3 regions of the Rhizobium sp. 01L410 genome follow, and region 2 is predicted to be linked to each of the others. Evidence: riboswitches for the same ligand, from Rfam matches in the RefSeq annotation. Region 2 holds a riboswitch; each other region holds the start of a gene.

The links. Region 2 has a riboswitch for thiamine pyrophosphate ahead of thiM (hydroxyethylthiazole kinase). Riboswitches for the same ligand answer to the same signal wherever they lie in the genome.
Region 1: linked by a shared signal. The riboswitch ahead of AC1DV9_RS01720 (ABC transporter permease) and the one ahead of thiM (hydroxyethylthiazole kinase) in region 2 are both predicted to bind thiamine pyrophosphate.
Region 3: linked by a shared signal. The riboswitch ahead of thiB (thiamine ABC transporter substrate binding subunit) and the one ahead of thiM (hydroxyethylthiazole kinase) in region 2 are both predicted to bind thiamine pyrophosphate.

The regions. Positions count from the first base shown of each region.
Region 1 is NZ_JBFTST010000001.1:370,438-373,707, forward strand. Features, by position in the region: gene minC (septum site-determining protein MinC) at 1-281, opposite strand, end outside; gene AC1DV9_RS01715 (ABC transporter substrate-binding protein) at 413-1,351, opposite strand; gene AC1DV9_RS01720 (ABC transporter permease) at 1,385-2,125, opposite strand; TPP riboswitch at 2,237-2,339, opposite strand; gene AC1DV9_RS01725 (outer membrane protein) at 2,481-3,113, shown strand.
Region 2 is NZ_JBFTST010000001.1:128,027-131,296, reverse strand. Features, by position in the region: gene thiD (bifunctional hydroxymethylpyrimidine kinase/phosphomethylpyrimidine kinase) at 1-244, opposite strand, end outside; gene thiE (thiamine phosphate synthase) at 241-876, opposite strand; gene thiM (hydroxyethylthiazole kinase) at 873-1,676, opposite strand; TPP riboswitch at 1,729-1,825, opposite strand; gene AC1DV9_RS00565 (ABC transporter ATP-binding protein) at 1,867-2,928, opposite strand; gene AC1DV9_RS00560 (sugar phosphate isomerase/epimerase family protein) at 2,951-3,270, opposite strand, start outside.
Region 3 is NZ_JBFTST010000004.1:197,829-201,098, forward strand. Features, by position in the region: gene thiP (thiamine/thiamine pyrophosphate ABC transporter permease ThiP) at 1-238, opposite strand, end outside; gene thiB (thiamine ABC transporter substrate binding subunit) at 238-1,260, opposite strand; TPP riboswitch at 1,310-1,424, opposite strand; gene AC1DV9_RS10655 (MDR family MFS transporter) at 1,479-3,014, opposite strand; gene AC1DV9_RS10660 (MarR family winged helix-turn-helix transcriptional regulator) at 3,130-3,270, shown strand, end outside.

The DNA of each region.
Region 1 (3,270 bases), 240 kb from region 2:
GTGGCGTCGAGCTGCGATGGCCGCGCTCCTTCGATGCCCATGATCCGGACGCCGCGTTCGCCAAGCGAAGCGATCATCGACTTCAGCTGAGCCCGGTCCGCCTGGAGATCGGCGACATCGAGGACAACCGGCCTTCCCAGGAAAAAGCCTGCCGAACGCTTGGCCAGATCGTCGAGCCGGACCAGCCATTCATCGAAGGGCAGATCGGGCGTCAAAACGACCGCCAGGAACGAACGGCCTTTGATACGGATGGAGCGTGCGTCGGTTAACACGTTAGCAATCTTGGTTAATTTTTGATTGCTTCGGTGTAGCTGCTTCGTGGTTAACAAATAGTTAACGCGCGGCCCCGGCCGCAACGTTCAGTTAACGGCCGGGGACATTTGCACGGCGCCGTGGCAGGGCCGCCACAGGCCTATTTTACCTCGACGGCAAGGTCCTCGACATCGGGCGCGGTCTTAACCAAACCCATATCCTGCATGAAGGCCCCGAACCGCTGGTAGCGGCCGGTATCGAGCGCTGCGGGACGCTTGGCGAAGCGCGGCAGCGTATCGAAGAAGGCCGTGCGGTTCAGTTCGTCGTCGAGAGCAGGATAGGCCTTGACGAACAGCTTCCAGGCTTCCTCGGGGTGGTTGGTGATGAAGATCGAGGCCTGTTCGACGGCCGCGAGAAAGCGTGGCAGGCGCGGATCGGCGATCGAATCGCGATGGGTGACGAAGATCAGCTCGTCATAAGGCGGCACGCCATTTTCTTCCGGAAAGAATGCCCTGCCCTCATGCCCTTCGAGCTTCATCTGCGTCAGCTCGAAATTGCGGAAGCCGCCGACATTGGCATCGACCTTGCCGGCGATCAACGATGGCGACAGGGCGAAATTGACGTTGACCAGCTCGACGTCTTCTTTCGTGAGACCGGCGTTTTCCAGCATCCGCTTCAGCATCGCGTCTTCAAATCCGGTGACGGAAAAGCCGACCTTCTTGCCCTTCAGATCGGCAAGGCTCTTGATCGGCCCGTCGGCAAGCACGGTGACGGTGTTGAGCGGCGTCTCGACCAGCGTGCCAACGCGCACCAGCGGCAATCCGGCTTCGTGGTCGAGGTAGAGGTTGGGCTGGTAATGGATGCCGATATCAGCCTGCTTGGCGGAAATCAGCCGCGGCACCGCCGAGGGATCGGCCGGCGGGATGAGCTCCACATCCAGCCCTTGCGCGGCAAACAGGCCCTTCTGCCCGGCGATGACCAGCGGTGCGTGGTCGGGGTTGACGAACCATTCCAGCATCACCGTCAGCTTGTCGTTGGCAAGCGACGGCGAAGCGAGCGCCGCAAGGGCGAGGAGGGTGGCGGATATCAGACGCAGCATGTTTGCTCCATGATTGTGCAGTTTGAAAATCGTTCAGCGAGTGGTTGCCCACGGCGTCCAGCCGGAGGTGAGCCTGTCGACCACCACCCGGCAGATCAGCGTCATCGCCGCCAGCACCGCCATGGCGGCAAAGACCATGTCGGTCTGCATGCGCGCATTGGCCTGGACCATGACGAAGCCGAGGCCCGCCGAGGCGCCGACCCATTCGCCGATCACGGCGCCGAGCGGCGCCAGCGGGGCGGCGATCCTCAGACCTGAAACGAGTGCCGGAACGGCAAGCGGCATCCGGATGCGGACCAGCGTCTGCCAGTGGCTGGCATTTGTCAGCGATACGGCATCGAGGATATCGCGCTCGGTCCTGCGCAGCCCGTCGGCAAAAGCCGAAGCGACGGGAAAGAAGATGATGATTGTTGCCATGGCGACCTTGGAGGCCATGCCGAAGCCGAGCCAAATGACCAGGATCGGCGCCAGCACAAAGACCGGGAAGGCCTGCAGGATCAGCACCAGCGGCCAGACCAGCACCCCGGCGGCCGGAAAAGCCGACAGCACAAAGGCCGCCGCCGCGCCTGAGATCGCTCCGCAGAGGAATCCCAGCACAATTTCGAGCGCCGTCGTCAGGCTCTGCCCCAGCAGGAACAGCGGCTGCCGCACAAAGACCGAAGCGACCGCCAGCGGCGAAGGCAGGATGAAATGCGCCGGCGCAAACAGCCAGATGACCCCCTGCCAGATCGCAAGGAGCAACACCGCGCCATAGAGAGCATTGAGTGGGCGCATCGTCAGGCCTCAGTGGAAGCTGAGGGGCGTGAGCGCAGCAGAACAGACATGGCTAAGCGATCTCCAGACGGCAATGGAGATCCAGGCAAAGCGAAGACGAAGGGAGATACCGGCGGCATCTTGTTCCGTTCCTACGCCGGCATGACCCGGATCAGGTTCAAGGGTCCAGCTCAGCGCCATCTCAGCATCGTCAGATGCTCCCCTCGGAATGGGCGGGAAACTGTCGCGTTTTCAAAGGACTGTCAATGGTGGATCCGCCGCCTGCGCGGCGCGCAGGCATTTGTGATCGAAAGGGCTAGAGACTTTTGGCCCGGGGCTACCTATCTAACAGTCATGCAATTTAGGGAGACCGAATATGAAATTCGCTATTCTCACCGTTCTTGCTGCTTCGCTGGCGGGAATATCAGCCCAGGCCGCGGACCTGACACCACCGCCTGCGCCGGTCGAACCGGAGGCGATAACGCCGGTTTTCACCTGGTCTGGCCCGTATATCGGTGCCGAGGGTGGCTATAGCTGGACGACCTTCGATCCTGACGGTGCATCCAATGTCGACGCCAACGGCGGGATCCTGGGCGGCTTTGCCGGCTACAACTACCAGTTCGACAATAACTGGGTAATCGGCGTCGAAGGCGATGTCCTCCATAACTGGAACGAAGAGGACACGGCCTTTGGCTCCGTCGAGACGACATGGCAGGGTTCGGTCCGCGCCCGCGTCGGATATGCCTTCGACAACGCCCTGCTCTACGGAACGGCCGGCTGGGCGATCGCCCGGGCAGAAGGTCATCCGACCGGGGCTTCAGATGTTTCCGACACGCTGAACGGCTGGACGATCGGCGCCGGTATCGACTACGCCTTCACCCAGAATATCTTTGCCCGCGGCGAATATCGCTATACCGACTACGGCAGCGGCAACTTCGGCGGTGCGGCGGGCGGTGATTTCGATCTGAACCAGAACACGATCATGATCGGCGTCGGCGTCAAGTTCTGAGTGAACGGGATCAATGTGCGAGCGTGGGCGCGCACGCTTTAACCGGCGTGGCGCGTGGATAGATCATGGCTGAAAATCACGCTTGCCTGCCCCAACATCGCCGTGGAAAACCGGAACACCGTGTTGCACTAAATTAGGACTTCGACAAAAGTCATTC
Region 2 (3,270 bases):
TGGCGATCATGCCGATCTTGACGGCATCGACGCGCACATCGGCGAAAACCATGCGGATTTGCTCGGCGACAAAGTCCGGAGAGACCGTCTGCACGGCGGAAACGCCGGTCGTGTTCTGCGCCGTCAGCGCCGTCAGGACGGCCATGCCGTAGGTGCCACGCGCGGAGAAAGCCTTGAGATCGGCCTGGATGCCGGCGCCGCCCGAGGGGTCGGACCCGGCGATCGAGAGAACGTTACGGATCATGAGCGTGCCTTTCTAATGCTGGCTGCGATGGCTGCGGTCGCCGCCTGCGGATCGGGCTGGCCGCAGATCGCCGAGACGACCGCAAGGCCCTCGGCGCCGGTGGCAAGCACCGGGCCGACATGCTCGGCCTTCAGCCCGCCGATCGCTACGGAGCGAACCGGGCAGGCGCGAACGAGATCGGCCAGACCTGTAAGGCCGACCGGTTGCTTATGGTCAGGCTTCGTCGCGGTGGCAAAGACCGGGCCGATTCCGGCATAATCGACGATGGCGGGATCCACCGCGGCGGCAAGCGCCGCCGTCTCGACCGACAAGCCGAGGATCATGTCCGGCCCGATCTTCCGGCGAGCTTCAATCGCGCCGAGATCGTCCTGGCCGATATGCAGTCCGTCGGCATTGAGCGCGATCGCCGCCTCGACATCGTCGTTGACAATGAGCAGCGCGTTGCTGCCCGTGAGCACATGCTGCAAAGCCCGGCCGGTTTCGATCATTTGCCGGGTGTCCGCCGTCTTGTCGCGCAGTTGCACGATGGTCGCCCCGCCGGCAACGGCGGCACGCGCGGTTTCGACAAGCCCGTATCCGGCACAGAGATCCGGATCGAGGACGAGATAGAGGGAGAGGTCGAAGGTCTTCACGCCACGCTGATCCTTGCCGCCTGATCGAGGCCCGGACCGTCGATTGCCGCGAGCGCATCAAGGAAACGCCAGGAGAAGGAGCCGGGGCCTTTCGCTTCCAGCGCCGCCTGTTCGCCGGCGACGGCAAACATTGCCAGCGCTGCGACCGTCGCATCGAAAGTCTCCTCGGGCGCAATCGCGGCAAAGGCGCCGGTCAGGCAGGTCAGCGAGCAGCCGAGCGCGGTGATCTGCGGCATGAGGGCCGAGCCGCCGGCGATCCTGACAGCACGCGTCCCATCGGTGACGAAATCGACCGAACCGGTGACCGCAACGACTGCGCCATACTGCGCGGCAATGCTGCGCGCCGCACCTTCGGCCTGCTCGACGGGGTCGCGGCTGTCGACGCCCTGGCCACGGCTTTCGCTGCCGGCAAGCGCGATGATCTCCGAAGCGTTGCCGCGGATGATCGTTGGGTTGAGGTCCAGGAGTGCGGCCGTCGTTTCGCGGCGGAAACCAGTGGCGTAGTGGGCGACCGGATCAAGAACCCAGGGCTTGCCGTTGCGGGCAGCCGCCTTCGCTGCCTGCTTCATGCCACTGACCCAGGCGGGCGACAGCGTGCCGATGTTGATCGTCAGCGCCCCTGATATCGCCGCGAACTCACCGGCTTCCTCCTCTGCATGCACCATGGCAGGCGAGGCGCCCGCCGCCAGCACGACATTGGCAGCAATGTTCATCGCGACGTAGTTGGTGATGCAGTGGACGAGTGGCGGCGCGGCGCGCAGCGCGGTCAGCAATTGTCCGGGTGATCTCGAAGTCGTCATCTTGCGTCCCTTTTGGAGCGGGGCAAGACGCGGGAGGCCGGGCAATCGCTGCGGAGGGCCTCGAGCGACTCCCTCCGCCAGCATTATCTGGTTCAGGTTCGAAGGGTACTTCTCAGCCCGCCTTTCGGCGAACGCCCCTGTCTCTCAACACAGCCGTCTTCGCAAATTATCGTCGGCTTGTCACTCCCTATCAGTTGAGCCGGGCCTCGCCGCTGACGATACGCTGCTCGCCTTCATCGAAAAGATGAACGGCATCATGAATGGGCGCAACCTTCAAGATGTCGCCGGGCGCCGCCCTGATCCGCTCGCGGAAGACGCAGCTGATCGTCTGTGTACCCAGTCTGGCGATGACGAGCGTTTCCGATCCCGTCGGCTCAACGACGACAGTGGTGATCTCGATGCCACCGGGGTCGAGCCGGAGATGTTCGGGGCGGATGCCGTAGGTTACCGCATCGCCCGGACGGCGGTCGCTTGGGAGGATGATGCCGTCTTCGGTGCGGAAACCCACATCCGTCATGCTGCCCTTGATGAAGTTCATGGCGGGCGAGCCGATGAAGCCCGCGACGAACAGATTATTGGGCCGGTCGTAGAGATCGAGCGGAGAACCGGACTGCTCGATCCGGCCGTCCTTCATGACGACGATCTTGTCGGCCATCGTCATGGCCTCGATCTGGTCGTGGGTGACGTAGATCGTCGTCGTCTGCAGCCGCTGGTGCAGTTCCTTGATCTCCGAGCGCATCTGGACGCGCAGCTTTGCATCGAGATTGGAGAGCGGTTCGTCGAACAGGAAGACGGCCGGGTCGCGGACGATTGCCCGGCCCATGGCAACACGCTGGCGCTGGCCGCCGGAGAGCTGTTTCGGATAGCGTTCGAGCAGGCTTTCGAGGCCGAGAATCTTGGCGGCATTGCCGACGCGCTTGTCGATCTCTTCGCGCGGCATGCGCTTCAGCCGCAGCGAGAAGCCCATGTTCTTGGCGACCGTCATATGCGGATAGAGCGCGTAGTTCTGGAACACCATGGCGATGTCCCGGTCCTTCGGCGCCAGTTCGTTTACGACGTGCTTGCCGATCTGGATTTCGCCGCCGGTAATGCCTTCGAGGCCTGCGATCATCCTGAGCAGCGTTGACTTCCCGCAGCCGGACGGGCCGACAAGGACGACGAACTCGCCGTCGCGGATATCGACGGAGACGCCCTTGATGGCCTTGAACGCGCCGTAGTCCTTGCGTGCATTATTGACTGAAACATGAGCCATTATCGTCCTCCCCAGGCTGCGATCAGAGCTTGTTCAAGGTGTTTCGGAGATAGCTGAGCCCAACGCGCTCACCCTCCTTGCGGGCCTCCAGGTCCTTGCCCGGCCAGCCATAGGCGGCATCCTCATGCTCGATGGAGATCGTGCCGTCGAAACCGTAGCCCACGGCCTGTCGCAGGAATTTCGTCCAGTCGAGCAGGCCGAGGCCGGGCAGCTTGTATTGCCACCAGCCCTTGCCATGATAGCCGATGGCCTGCTGTACGGCGGGATCGATCGCGGTGTCCTTGGCATGGAGGATGGCGATGCGATCCTTGACGTCCTCGAGCGCCTTATAGGGATCGACGC
Region 3 (3,270 bases), on a different contig from region 2:
GTGCCCGCGCGACGGGCAGAGCCAGGAGAACGGAGAGCAAGGTCGAAAGGACCGCCTGCAGCAGCGTGAAGCGAAGGACGCGGAGAATGTAGGGATCCGAGATGATGCCAGCGAACGCATTGCTGCCGCCGGAGGCAGCAAGCGAGATGGCGGCGATGCTGATGAAAAGCAGGATGGCGGCGAGACCGATTGCCCCGCCCGCCAGCGCATTTCGCCGCTCCGCCGCCGTCTGCAGCATCAGTTCATGCTCATGGCCGCAAGCCACTCGTCGATCCACGCCTTGCGGTTCTTGGCGACGTCATCCGGGCTCATCAGGAAGGTCTTGGACGGATTGACCAGCTTGCCGAAGGCATCCGGCAGCGGCGTGGAGGTGGCCGCAACAGGCATCATCCAATTGTTGGTCGGGATCGTGTCCTGGAAACCCGGCGTCACCATGAACTTCAGGAAGTCGCGGGCGAGTTCTTTATCCGGCGCGTTCTTGAGAAGGCCGGCGACTTCGATCTGGATGTAGTGACCTTCGGAGAACGCGGCGGCCTGATAGCGGTCGGTGTTCTCGGCGACCATGTGATAGGCCGGTGAGGTCGTGTAGGAGAGCACCATCGGCGCTTCGCCCTTGGTGAACAGGCCATAGGCCTCCGACCAGCCAGGCGTCACTGTCAGGATGCGGCTCTTGAGCTTCGCCCATGCTTCCTGCGCCTTGTCGCCATAGACGGACTTCACCCAGAGCAGCAGGCCGAGACCCGGTGTCGAGGTGCGTGGATCCTCGATGACGATCTTTTGCGATGGGTCGCCATCGACCAGTTCCTGCATGCTTTTCGGCGGGTTCTTGATGGTCTGCGTGTCGTAGATGATGGCGAAGTGGCCGTAGTCATAGGGAACGAAGACATCGTCCTTGAAGTCGCCCGGCACCTTGAGGGCGCTGGTATCGACGCCGCTGGCGTCGAACAGGCCGGTGTCCTTGGCTTCGGTGATCAGGTTGGTATCGATGCCGAGAACGATGTCGGCCTTGGTCGAGGCGCCTTCGAGCTTCAGGCGTGAGAGAAGCGCCACGCCATCGGCGACGCTGACGAAATTGACCGTGCAGGCGCAGGTCTTCTCGAAGGCTTCCTTGACCTTGGGCCCCGGGCCCCATTCCGAGGTGAAGCTCTCGTAGGTGTAAATGGTCAGCGTCTTGTCGGCGGCCTGCGCCGGAGACAGAGTGACGGTTGCGGCAAGGAAAGCCGTGACGAATGATGCGATCAATGGTTTGCGGCCGGGCATGGCGCGCCTCCTCCTAAAAAAGTTGTTTCATGGGGAAAAGGGCGGTGCCTGGTGTCACGCGTCTAATCCCTCCGCCGGTGTTAGCCGGATCAGGTTCCGCGGGTTGGCTTGAAAGCCTCTCAGCCAGATATCCTTGCGGATACAGGGCACCCCGTTAGAGCGTTGGCAGATGTATAGCGATGCAGGCTTTATGACAAGGGCGCAGCGCGCCCTTGCCGCTACTCGGCGGCTTCGGCCGCCGCGGCCGCGTTCTTGGTCTCGCCGTGGCGCGGCAACTGGACCGGTTTCAGCGAAAGCGCTGCAATCAATCCAATCAGAGCAAAGGCGCAGGAGGTCATGAACAGCGGCGTGAAGGCGCTGGCATAGGCATCGGCGACAGCCTGGCGGCTGGCTTCCGGGAGGGCCGCCATCATCTTCGGCGTCAGCTGCTCGATATCGGTAACGCCGGGGATGGAAACGCCGACCTTTGCCAGCTGCGAGCCGATGATGGCGCCGTAGATGGAGATGGCGATCGAGGCGCCGCCCATGCGCGACAGCGTGACGGAACCGGTGGCGGCGCCGACATCACGCGCCGGAGCGGCGTTCTGGACGCCGATGACGGGCACCTGCTGCGACAAGCCGATGCCGATGCCGTGCAGCATCATCAGCAGGCCGATGATCGGCAGCGGCGTACCAGCATGGACCTGGGTCAGGAGCGCGAAGGCCACCGCGCTGCAGGAGAGGCTGGCAATGGCGAAGGGCTTGTAGCGTCCGGTGCGCGAGATCATGCGCCCGGCAAAGAGCGAGCCGCAGACGAGGCCGCCGGTCAACATGACGAAGAGCAGGCCGGCATGCGAGGGCGACAGGCCCGTGGTCGTCTGCAGGAACAGCGCGAAGTAATTGGCCATGCCGATAGCGATGCCGCCGCCGGTGATCGACATGATCAGGAGAAGCGGGAAGGTCGGGTTGCGGAACAGCGATAGCGGCACGATCGGTTCGGCGGCGCGGCGCTCGACGAAGACCCAGGCGATGGCGCAAAGCGCGCCGATACCGATGATCCCAAGGCTCTGCGGCGCCAGGATCGAGCCGAACAGCTCGCTGCCATCGGCCATCAGCACGATGCTCGTCGTCGTCATCGCCAGCAGTAGGGCGCCGGCATAATCGATCTTCGGGCGGCGGTGCGGCTTGCGATAGGGCAGCATCAGCGCGAGGCCGATCAAGACAATGAAACCGATCGGCACGTTGACGAGGAAGATCGAGCGCCAGCCGAAGAGATCGCTCATCATGCCGCCGAGAACGGGGCCGATGGCGCTCGATGCCATCAGCACCAGGCTGGAATAGCTCTGGTAGCGGGCACGTTCGCGCGGCTCGAAGAGATCGGCATTGACGGCGAAGATCGATACCATGATGCCGCCGCCGCCGAGACCCTGGAGCACGCGGGCGGCGATCAGCGTGTTCATCGAGACGGCGAGACCACAAACGGCGGAGCCGGCGGTGAAGATCGCGATTGCGGTCATCATGACGTATTTGCGGCCAAAGAGGTCACCGAGCTTGCCATAGACAGGCATGACTGCGCTCAGCGACAGCAGATAGGCGGAGCCGATCCAGCCGAAGCGTTCGAGGTGACCGAATTCGCCGACGATGGTCGGCAGCGCCGTCGAGACGATCTGATTGTCCAGCGTTGCCATGAACATCGCGGTCATCAGGAACAGGAAGAGAATAAGCCTGTGGCGGGGATCCGTCACGAGCGGCTGGGAGGCAAGCTGCATATCCATGAAGACAGTTCCAATCATGATTGCCAATTTATGTGACAAAAGCATATAAATGTCAATGACACCAGAATGACGCAGGCATATTTCCTTCGCGCAAGCCTTCTGTTATGCTCGGCGCATGAACGAGAAACCCGCCCGCATTCACGAGCTTGATCCGCTGTCACTGGAGAACGAAAGCGTTTCCAGCATCGGCCAGAGCATGACCCGGATGAAGCTGATGACAGGGCGCCGGCTGATCGGACGTCAGGCAATCCAGAGC